DNA from 2 places in the Streptomyces sp. NPDC001204 genome. Region 1 is predicted to be linked to the other one. Evidence: riboswitches for the same ligand, from Rfam matches in the RefSeq annotation. Region 1 holds a riboswitch; the other holds the start of a gene.
What was found. Region 1 has a riboswitch for glycine ahead of gcvT (glycine cleavage system aminomethyltransferase GcvT). Riboswitches for the same ligand answer to the same signal wherever they lie in the genome.
Positions count from the first base shown of each region.

Region 2: linked by a shared signal. The riboswitch ahead of gcvP (aminomethyl-transferring glycine dehydrogenase) and the one ahead of gcvT (glycine cleavage system aminomethyltransferase GcvT) in region 1 are both predicted to bind glycine.

Region 1 is NZ_JBSFJL010000008.1:33,299-38,806, reverse strand. Features, by position in the region: gene ACWC91_RS13545 (AAA family ATPase) at 131-751, opposite strand; glycine riboswitch at 900-996, shown strand; glycine riboswitch at 997-1,113, shown strand; gene gcvT (glycine cleavage system aminomethyltransferase GcvT) at 1,154-2,281, shown strand; gene gcvH (glycine cleavage system protein GcvH) at 2,392-2,769, shown strand; gene glyA (serine hydroxymethyltransferase) at 2,787-4,049, shown strand; gene ACWC91_RS13525 (L-serine ammonia-lyase) at 4,151-5,508, shown strand, end outside.
Region 2 is NZ_JBSFJL010000017.1:155,453-160,960, forward strand. Features, by position in the region: gene gcvP (aminomethyl-transferring glycine dehydrogenase) at 1-2,253, opposite strand, end outside; glycine riboswitch at 2,431-2,525, opposite strand; gene ACWC91_RS23530 (PRC-barrel domain-containing protein) at 2,640-3,023, shown strand; gene ACWC91_RS23535 (DNA polymerase IV) at 2,933-4,381, opposite strand; gene ACWC91_RS23540 (MerR family transcriptional regulator) at 4,533-5,216, opposite strand; gene ACWC91_RS23545 (bifunctional nuclease family protein) at 5,408-5,508, opposite strand, start outside.

The sequences.
Region 1 (5,508 bases):
CGGCGCCGGCCGCCGGGCCTGGGGAGGGCCGGGCATTCGCGCGAGGCCGGCAGGAGCGCGCCCCGTGGGCGGCCTCCAGCACCGCCCCGGGCTCCCCGTGCGAGCCGCCGTGACGGGCCGCGAGCGGTTCTCAGGGGGCGAAATCGATCCGGTGCAGGCGGGTCGCCGCCTCGCGGTCGAGGAGGACCGCCGAGCCGCAGCCCCTGGGCAGGGTGCTCCGCTCCACCGCGCGGAGCAGGGCGGCGGTGGCGCGGCGGTGGCGGTGGAAGGCGTAGCGGGAGACACCGCGGCCCCGTGCGCGCTGGCCGGTCAGGGCGGCGCCCGGGGTGACGTCCAGCAGGACGAGGTGCAGGGTGCCGCCGCGGCGGCGGGCGGTGCGGGCCAGCCAGGCGCGGACCCAGGGCTGCGTGCCGCAGTCGTGGACCACGAGCGCCGCTCCGGAGCGCAGCGCGCGGCGCAGCCCCGCGAAGTGGGCGAGGCGGACCAGGGGGCGGTACAGGGCGTAGGGGAGGTGCGCCGCCAGGCGCGCGTCCCAGCGGTCGCGGGTGTCCTGGGAGTCGATGCGGACGCCGTGCACCGCGCGCCGCATCAGCGTGGACTTGCCGCTGCCGGGCAGGCCGGTCACCACGACCAGGTCGCGCGGGCCGAAACGCAGCACGCGCGGGCCGCCGCCGGACCGGTCCCGCAGGTCGCGTACCAAGAGGGCGGGGGCCTGGGCCGTCGCGTACAACGGGGTCCTGTGCGCCGTCATCATTCCTCCCCACGGATCGTAAAGAGAAGGTAATGTGCGGCGCCCGGCGTTTCCGTGCACGTCCTGCCACAGGACGGTCACAGATGCCGCCCTGCCGCGAAACGGGCCGGGCGTGCAATGATGTGCGCGCAACTGCATATCGGCCGCTTGAATCCGCGCGGGAGAGTCCCCAGCCGTCTCGCTGGGGCGCCGAAGGAGCAAGTACCTCCCTTGAATCTCTCAGGCCCCGTTACCGCGCGGGCGAGGCACATCTGAAAAGCGGGCCGCTGGCGCAGTGGCTCCACCCAAGGTGCAAGCCGTGCACCGTCCGTCCGACGGCGGTCATGGCGAACCTCTCAGGTTCCGATGACAGATGGGGAGGACATGATCCGTCCTCGCCTGTCATGCCTTGGAGACCGTCCGATGAGCAGTACCGAACCCGATCGACCCCGCCGCACCGCGCTCGACGCGCTGCACCGCTCGCTCGGCGCGACGATGACCGACTTCGCCGGCTGGGACATGCCCCTGCGCTACGGCTCCGAGCGCGACGAGCACATCGCCGTACGGACCAGGGCCGGCCTCTTCGACCTGTCCCACATGGGCGAGATCACCGTCACCGGCCCGCAGGCCGTCACGCTGCTGAACCACGCCCTGGTCGGCAACATCGCCACGGTCGGCCTCGGCCGCGCCCGCTACACCATGATCTGCCAGGCCGACGGCGGCATCCTGGACGACCTGATCGTCTACCGGCTGGGCGAGACCGAGTACCTGGTCGTCGCCAACGCCTCCAACGCCCAGGTCGTGCTCGACGCGCTGACCGAGCGGGCGGCGGGCTTCGACGCCGAGGTGCGCGACGACCGGGACAGCTACGCGCTGCTCGCCGTGCAGGGCCCCGAGTCCGCCGGCATCCTGAAGTCCCTCACCGACGCCGACCTGGAGGGCCTGAAGTACTACGCCGGGCTCCCCGGCACGGTCGCCGGCGTCCCCGCGCTGATCGCGCGTACCGGCTACACCGGCGAGGACGGCTTCGAGCTGTTCGTGGCCCCGGGCGACGCGGAGAAGCTGTGGCAGGCGCTGACCGAGGCCGGCGCGGACGCCGGGCTGGTCCCGTGCGGCCTGTCCTGCCGGGACACGCTGCGCCTGGAGGCGGGCATGCCGCTGTACGGGCACGAGCTGTCGACCTCGCTGACCCCGTTCGACGCGGGCCTCGGCCGGGTGGTCAAGTTCGAGAAGGAGGGCGACTTCGTGGGCCGTGAGGCCCTGCTGGCCGCCGCCGAGCGCGCCGCCGCGGAGCCGCCCCGGGTGCTCGTCGGCCTGGTCGCCGAGGGCCGCCGGGTCCCGCGCGCCGGGTACGCCGTCGTCGCGGGCGGCGAGGTGATCGGCGAGGTCACCTCCGGCGCCCCCTCCCCCACCCTGGGCAAGCCGATCGCCATGGCGTACGTCGACGCCGCGCACGCCGCTCCGGGCACGGCCGGTGTCGGTGTGGACATCCGGGGCAACCACGAGCCGTACGAGGTCGTGGCGCTGCCCTTCTACAAGCGGCAGAAGTGACACGGTCGTAGTCGCCACGGAGTCGACGTGAGACACGTCACCCCTGGTCACGCACGCCTTTCGCACTCCCCATTCATCACCATTGACCCGCGTACAGGAGAATTCTGGCCATGAACAACCCTCAGCATCTGCGCTACAGCAAGGAGCACGAGTGGCTGTCGCCCGTCGAGGACGGCGTGGCGACGGTCGGCATCACGGAGTTCGCGGCCAACGCGCTCGGCGATGTCGTCTACGCCCAGCTCCCGGAGGTCGGCGACACGGTGGCCGCGGGCGAGACCTGCGGCGAGCTGGAGTCGACCAAGTCGGTGTCCGACCTGTACTCCCCCGTCAGCGGTGAGGTCACCGAGTTCAACGAGGACGTGGTGAACGACCCGTCGCTGGTGAACTCCGCGCCCTTCGAGGGCGGCTGGCTGTTCAAGGTGCGCCTGGCCGAGGAGCCCGCCGACCTGCTCTCCGCCGACGAGTACGCCGCCGAGACGGCCGGCTGAGAATCGGACGCACGCACATGACTGTTCTCAACACACCCCTGCACGAGCTCGACCCGGACGTCGCCGCCGCGGTCGACGCCGAGCTGCACCGCCAGCAGTCCACGCTGGAGATGATCGCCTCCGAGAACTTCGCCCCGGTGGCGGTCATGGAGGCGCAGGGCTCGGTCCTCACCAACAAGTACGCCGAGGGCTACCCCGGCCGCCGCTACTACGGCGGCTGCGAGCACGTCGACGTGGTCGAGCAGATCGCCATCGACCGCATCAAGGAGCTGTTCGGCGCCGAGCACGCCAACGTGCAGCCGCACTCCGGCGCCCAGGCGAACGCGGCCGCGATGTTCGCGCTGCTCAAGCCCGGTGACACGATCATGGGTCTGAACCTCGCCCACGGCGGGCACCTGACCCACGGCATGAAGATCAACTTCTCCGGCAAGCTCTACGACGTCGTCGCCTACCACGTGGGCGAGGACGGCCTGGTCGACATGGCCGAGGTGGAGCGGCTGGCGAAGGAGTCCAAGCCGAAGCTGATCGTGGCCGGCTGGTCCGCGTACCCGCGGCAGCTGGACTTCGCCGCGTTCCGCCGGATCGCGGACGAGGTCGGCGCGTACCTCATGGTCGACATGGCGCACTTCGCCGGCCTGGTGGCCGCGGGCCTGCACCCGAACCCGGTGCCGCACGCCCACGTGGTCACCACCACCACCCACAAGACGCTGGGCGGCCCCCGCGGCGGCGTGATCCTGTCCACGGCCGAGCTGGCGAAGAAGATCAACTCCGCGGTGTTCCCCGGCCAGCAGGGCGGTCCGCTGGAGCACGTGATCGCCGCCAAGGCGGTGTCCTTCAAGGTCGCCGCGAGCGAGGAGTTCAAGGAGCGCCAGCGCCGTACCCTGGAGGGCGCCCGCATCCTGGCCGAGCGCCTGGTCCGGGACGACGTCCGGGCGGTCGGCGTGGACGTGCTGTCCGGCGGCACGGACGTGCACCTGGTCCTGGTCGACCTGCGTGACTCCGAGCTGGACGGTCAGCAGGCCGAGGACCGCCTCCACGAGATCGGGATCACCGTCAACCGCAACGCGATCCCGAACGACCCGCGCCCGCCGATGGTCACCTCGGGCCTCAGGATCGGCACGCCGGCCCTGGCCACCCGCGGTTTCACGACCGAGGACTTCACCGAGGTCGCGGACGTGATCGCCGAGGCGCTGAAGCCGTCCTACGACGCGGACGCCCTCAAGGCCCGGGTGCGCACCCTGGCCGACAAGCACCCGCTGTACCCGGGTCTGAACAAGTAAGTCCCGTTCCGAGGAGTGCCGCGTGCGGGCCGGAGAACCCGGCCCGTGCGCGGCGCCCCGCCCCTGGCACCCCCAGCACCACCCCGTCTTGAGGAGTCACCGTGGCCATCTCGGTCTTCGACCTGTTCTCGATCGGCATAGGCCCGTCGAGCTCCCACACGGTCGGCCCGATGCGGGCGGCCCGCATGTTCGCCCGCCGGCTGCGCAACGAGGACCTGCTGGAGCGGGCCGCCTCGGTCCGCGCCGAGCTGTACGGCTCCCTCGGCGCGACGGGCCACGGCCACGGCACGCCGAAGGCGGTGCTGCTCGGCCTGGAGGGCGCCTCCCCGCGCACGGTGGACGTGGAGACGGCCGACGACCGGGTCGAGACGATCAGGACCTCCGGCCGGCTGAGCCTGCTCGGCGAGCACGAGATCGCGTTCTCCTACGACGACGACATGGTCCTGCACCGCCGCAAGGCGCTCCCCTACCACGCCAACGGCATGACCCTGTGGGCGTACGACGCCTCCGGCGCCGAGCTGCTGGCCAAGACGTACTACTCGGTGGGCGGCGGCTTCGTCGTGGACGAGGAGGCGGTGGGGGCCGACCGCATCAAGCTGGACGACACGGTGCTGAAGTACCCCTTCCGCTCGGGCGACGAGCTGCTGCGCCTGACGAAGGAGACGGGCCTGTCGATCTCCTCCCTGATGCTGGAGAACGAGCGGGCCTGGCGCACCGAGGAGGAGATCCGCGAGGGCCTGCTGGAGATCTGGCGGGTGATGCAGGCGTGCGTGCGGCGCGGCCTGTCCCGCGAGGGCATCCTGCCGGGCGGTCTGAAGGTGCGCCGCCGCGCGGCCGTCACCGCCCGCCAGCTGCGCGCCGAGGGCGACGCGACGGCCCGCGCGATGGAGTGGATCACCCTCTACGCGATGGCGGTGAACGAGGAGAACGCGGCCGGCGGCCGGGTGGTCACCGCCCCGACCAACGGCGCGGCCGGCATCATCCCGGCGGTCCTGCACTACTACATCAACTTCATCCCCGGCGCGGACGAGGACGGCGTGGTCCGCTTCCTGCTCGCCGCCGGCGCGATCGGCATGCTCTTCAAGGAGAACGCCTCCATCTCCGGCGCCGAGGTCGGCTGCCAGGGCGAGGTCGGCTCCGCCTGCTCGATGGCGGCGGGAGCCCTCGCCGAGGTCCTGGGCGGCACGCCCGAGCAGGTCGAGAACGCCGCCGAGATCGGCATGGAGCACAACCTGGGCCTCACCTGCGACCCCGTGGGCGGCCTGGTCCAGATCCCCTGCATCGAACGCAACGGCATGGCCGCGGTCAAGGCCGTCACCGCCGCCCGTATGGCCATGCGCGGCGACGGCTCCCACAAGGTCTCCCTCGACAAGGTCATCAAGACCATGAAGGAGACCGGCGCGGACATGTCGGTGAAGTACAAGGAGACGGCCCGGGGCGGGCTCGCGGTGAACATCAT
Region 2 (5,508 bases), on a different contig from region 1:
ACCGACTCCGGTCTCCGGGCCGGCGTCGGGCTGGAGCGGGTGGTTGGGCAGGTACGGCGCCAGGTGGGCGCGCACGCCGACCGGGCCGACGCCGGGACCGCCGCCGCCGTGCGGGATGCAGAACGTCTTGTGCAGGTTCAGGTGGGAGACGTCGCCGCCGAAGTGACCCGGCTTGGCGAGGCCCACCAGGGCGTTGAGGTTGGCGCCGTCGACGTACACCTGGCCGCCGGCCTCGTGGACCTGCGCGCAGATGTCGGCGACGTGCTCCTCGAACACGCCGTGCGTGGACGGGTAGGTGATCATCAGCACGGCCAGCTGCTCGCGGTACTGCTCGATCTTCGCCCGCAGGTCCTCGACGTCGACCTCGCCGTCCTCGGCGGTCTTGACGACGACGACCTTCATTCCGGCCATCACGGCGCTGGCGGCGTTGGTGCCGTGCGCGGAGGACGGGATGAGGCAGATGGTGCGCTGCTCGTCGCCGTTGGCACGGTGGTAGCCGCGCACGGCGAGCAGACCGGCCAGCTCGCCCTGGGAACCGGCGTTCGGCTGAAGGGAGACCTTGTCGTAGCCGGTGACCTCGGCGAGACGTTCCTCCAGCTCGCGGATGAGGGTGAGGTAGCCCTGCGCCTGCTCGGCGGGAACGAAGGGGTGCAGCTGCCCGAACTCCGGCCAGGTGACCGGCTCCATCTCGGTCGTCGCGTTGAGCTTCATGGTGCACGAGCCCAGCGGGATCATGCCGCGGTCGAGGGCGTAGTCGCGGTCGGCCAGCCGGCGCAGGTAACGCAGCATCGCGGTCTCGGACCGGTACTGGTGGAAGACGGGGTGGGTGAGGTAGGCGTCGTCGCGCAGCAGCGCCCCGGGCAGCGCGTCCTCGGCGGCCGCGTCCAGCGCCTCGATGTCGCCCCCGACGCCGAAGGCGGCCCACACGGCGCGCAGCCGGTCCCGGGTGGTGGTCTCGTCGCAGGCGAGCGAGACGTGGTCGGCGTCGACCAGGCGCAGGTTCACGCCGCCCTCGCGGGCCGCGGCGACGACCTCGGCGGCACGCCCCTCCGCCTTGACGGTCAGCGTGTCGAAGTACGCGCCGTGCACGATCTCGAAGCCGCCGGCCTCGAGGCCCTCGGCGAGGACCGTGGCATAGCGGTGGGTGCGCAGAGCGATGTCCCGCAGGCCCTCGGGGCCGTGGTAGACCGCGTACATGCCGGCCATGACGGCGAGCAGCACCTGGGCGGTGCAGATGTTGCTGGTGGCCTTCTCGCGGCGGATGTGCTGCTCACGGGTCTGCAGGGCGAGGCGGTAGGCCTTGTTGCCGTCGGCGTCGACGGAGACACCGACCAGGCGGCCGGGCAGGCTGCGCGCGAACTTCTCGTGCACCGCCATGTAGCCGGCGTGCGGGCCGCCGAAGCCCATCGGCACGCCGAAGCGCTGGGTGGTGCCGACGGCGATGTCCGCGCCCAGCTCGCCGGGCGACTTCAGCAGGGTGAGCGCGAGCAGGTCGGCGGCGACGGTGACCAGGGCGCCCAGCTCGTGCGCCTGGTCGATGACGGGCTTGAGGTCGCGCACGGCGCCGGAGGTGCCCGGGTACTGGAGGAGCACACCGTTGATCTCGCGCTCGGCGATCTCGGCGGGGATGCCCGCGCCGAGGTCGGCGACGACGACCTCGACGCCGGTCGGCTCGGCGCGGGTCTCGATGACGGCGATGGTCTGCGGCAGCGCGTCCGCGTCGACCAGGAACAGGCCCTTCTTGTTCTTGCCCATGCGCCGGGACAGCGCCATGGCCTCGGCGGCGGCGGTGCCCTCGTCGAGCAGCGACGCGCCGGAGGTCGGCAGACCGGTCAGTTCGGCGACCACGGTCTGGAAGTTCAGCAGCGCCTCCAGCCGGCCCTGGGAGATCTCCGGCTGGTAGGGGGTGTAGGCGGTGTACCAGGCCGGGTTCTCCATGACGTTGCGCAGGATGACCGGCGGGGTGAAGGTCCCGTAGTAGCCGAGTCCGATCATCGAGCCGAGGACCTGGTTGCGGTCGGCCAGGGAGCGCAGCTCGGCCAGCACCTCGGCCTCGGTGCGGGCGCCGGGCAGGTCGAGCGCGTCGGCGTTCTTGATCACATCGGGCACCGCGGCGGCGGTGAGCTCGTCGAGCGAGCCGTAGCCGACCTGCGCGAGCATCTTGGCCCGCGCCTCCTGGTCGGGCCCGATGTGGCGCTGTTCGAAGGGGATGCCCTGTTCGAGCTCGGAGAGCGGAATGCGCTGGGCGGTCATTGCGGAGGCCTCCTGGTCTGACACGACCTTCGAGGGACACCACGGCACAGGTGCCCCGACGGCCTCCCCCTCTGTCATCTCAACCTGAGAGTTTCACCGGGCCGCCCGAGGGGCTCCCGGTTTTCACCGTCGGTGAGAGCGGAAGCCGTCGACACCCGCTCTGCTTTCCAGAGTGACCTCGTCCGTGCGGTACGTGGGCCTGAGAGATTCCGGGGAGGATTTGCTCCTTCGGCGCCCCCGGTGGTACCGGAGGGCTCTCCCGCACGGGGTCAGCAGCCGGTGCCAGCCTACCAGCGGGGCAGCCGCACGGGTCTTCGAGTGGCCGCCTTGCTGAATGTGCTCTTTTGTAGTGGTTACGGATGAGTTGCGACCACGTGGAGGGACCAGTGCAGACGGAGATCGATCCGCGCAACCTGATCGGCCGCAAGGCGTTCGACCGCAGCGGCCACAAGATCGGCACGGTGGACGAGGTCTACCTCGACGACGCGACCGGTGTGCCGGAGTGGGCGGCCATACGCACCGGCTTGTTCTCCCGGGACGCCTTCGTCCCCCTGGAACCCAGCGAACTGGTCGAAGGCGCCCTGCACGTCCCCTTCGACCGCGCACTGATCAAGGAGGCCCCCGACTTCGGCGTGGGCCGCCATCTGTCCCCCGAGCAGGAACTGCAGCTCTACCACCACTACGGCCTCGACGTGGCCCCTCCACCGACCGTTCCGGACCACCACTTCGGCAAGCTGGCAGGCTCCGGCTCGGGTCCGGACGAAGGCTGAGCCTGAGGAACCGGCGGGACGGGAGGAACCAGAGGAACCAGAGGGAGGGGTTCGGCCGGTTCCAGGTCCGGGTCGTCCATGAGGAGGGTGCGAACCCGGCCCGGCGCGGAGTCAGGAGTCTCGAAGCGCACGGTGACGCGGCCGAGGCCGCTGCCCTGTACCCATCCGTGGCCGTACTCGGCGTGCCGTACGTCGTGGCCCGCCGGCCACCGCCGCTCGGTGGGTGCCGGCTGCCGCTCGGCGGGTTCCTCCGGCCGCTCCTCGGCCGGGCTCTGCGCCTGCGCGCCCGCGGCCTGCGCGAACAGGTCCTCCTGGGTGTAGTCGGCGAGCCCGGACACGCCCACGCCGAGCAGCCGTACGCCGCCCGTGGTGTCCACGGAGTCCAGCAGCCGGGCGGCCGCCTCCCGTATCACCGCGGAGTCGTCGGTGGGCCCGCGCAGGGTCTCGGAGCGGGTCAGGGTGGAGAAGTCGTAGCGGCGCACCTTCAGCACGATGGTGCGCCCCGAAAGACCGGCCCCGCGCAGCCTCCCCACGCACCGGTCGGCGAGCCGCTGCACCTCCAGAGCCACCCGGAGGCGGTCGTGGATGTCCACGTCGTAGGTGTCCTCGACGGACACCGACTTCGTCTCGCGCTCGGCGACGACGGGACGGTCGTCCTGGGCCAGCGCCATCGCGTACAGCGCGTGCCCGTGCGCCTTGCCGAGCAGCCGTACGAGCTCGTCCTCGCCGGCCTCGGCGATCTCCTCGACGGTGTGGATCCCGGCCCGCCGCAGATGGTCGCCCGTGGCCGGGCCCACGCCCGGCAGGGTCCGCACGGACAGCGGACCGAGCAGGGCCCGCTCGGTGCCGGGCTCGATGAGCACCAGGCCGTCGGGCTTGGCCTGCTCGGAGCCGATCTTGGCGAGCATCTTGGAGGCGGCGAGCCCCACGGACCCCGTGAGCCCCGTGACGGCCCGGATATCGGCACGCAGCCTCGCCCCCGCCAGCCGGGCTGATTCCGCGTCCCTGGCGGCTCCCCCGGCCTCCAGGTCCACGAACGCCTCGTCCAGGCTCAGCGGCTCCACCAGCGGCGACAGCGCCCGCAGCAGGCCCATCACCCGCTCGCTGATGGAGCGGTAGAAGGAGAAGCGCGGCACGAGGTACGCGGCGTTCGGCGCCAGCCGCCGCGCCTGGGCCATCGGCATCGCGGAGTGGACGCCGAAGACGCGCGCCTCGTACGACGCCGTGGCCACCACGCCGCGCGGTCCCAGCCCGCCCACGACCACGGCCTTCCCGCGCAGGCTCGGCTTGGACGCCTGCTCCGCGGAGGCGAAGAAGGCATCCATGTCGAGATGGAGGATCGTGGGTGCGGTTCTCACATCTACGATGCTGCACCACGCCACTGACAACGCACCGGTTCCGGCGGCACCCGTACGGCCTCTCGAAGCCGGTCCGGGGGCCGAGCGGGCTGATCGGGCCCATGGGGGCCAGGTCAGTGGCCGCAACGACCGGAGCCGGCCGAGGGGGCGCTCAGACGGCCCGGTTGCGCCGCCGGGCGAGTTCGTCGCCCGGATTGTGCCCCACGAGCGTCTCCCCGGTGTCGATGCGCTCACCGTGCAGCTGCGACAGCGCGCTCTCCACATCGCGCCACACCACGCCGACGGCGATGCCGAAGATTCCCTGGCCCCCCTGGAGCAGTGCGTGCACCTCGTCGGGCGACGTGCACTCGTACACCGTGGCACCGTCGCTCATCAGCGTCATCCGCTCCAGGTCACGCAGACCGCACTCGCGCAGGTGCTGGACGGCGCTACGGATGTTCTGCAGCGACACGCCGGTGTCGAGGAACCTCTTGACGATCTTCAGGACGACGACGTCCCGGAAGCTGTAGAGACGTTGAGTGCCGGACCCGTGGGCGGGACGCACGCTCGGCTCGACCAGCCCGGTGCGCGCCCAGTAGTCCAGTTGCCGGTAGGTGATGCCGGCGGCCGCGCAGGCCGTCGGACCGCGGTAGCCGATCTGCTCGGTAGCCATGGCCGCCGCCCCTCCGCTGCTCGGCACCGCCGTCGGTCGCTGCGGAGCACGACCGGCCACGCCCCCTCCAGGGGGATACCCCCCGCTCGGTCGGAGCCGAGAGCTCGGGGGAGGGTACGGACCGCTTCCCCCGGCATTGCGTCCGGGGGCACCCCCAGCCGTACCGTCGCCGCTGCTTCTCACGCCGACCTCCGTCCTTGACCTGCCTCCTCGACGGTAGGCAGTCACCAGGGGTGCGTCAACGATCGCCACACTCGGCACGCCGAGTGATAATCACCCTAAGAGTGGTTTCGCGTACCCCATCGCCGGGAAAGGCTATCCGAATGCCTCGGGGGGAGGCCGCGGGACGGTCTCCCTTGGCTCCTACGGGCGCTTCACTGGCTGCTGGTGCCGAAGTCCTCCGGCGAGATCTGGTCGAGGAACTCGCGGAACTTCTCCACCTCGTCCTCCTGCTCGTCCGGGATCGCGATGCCCG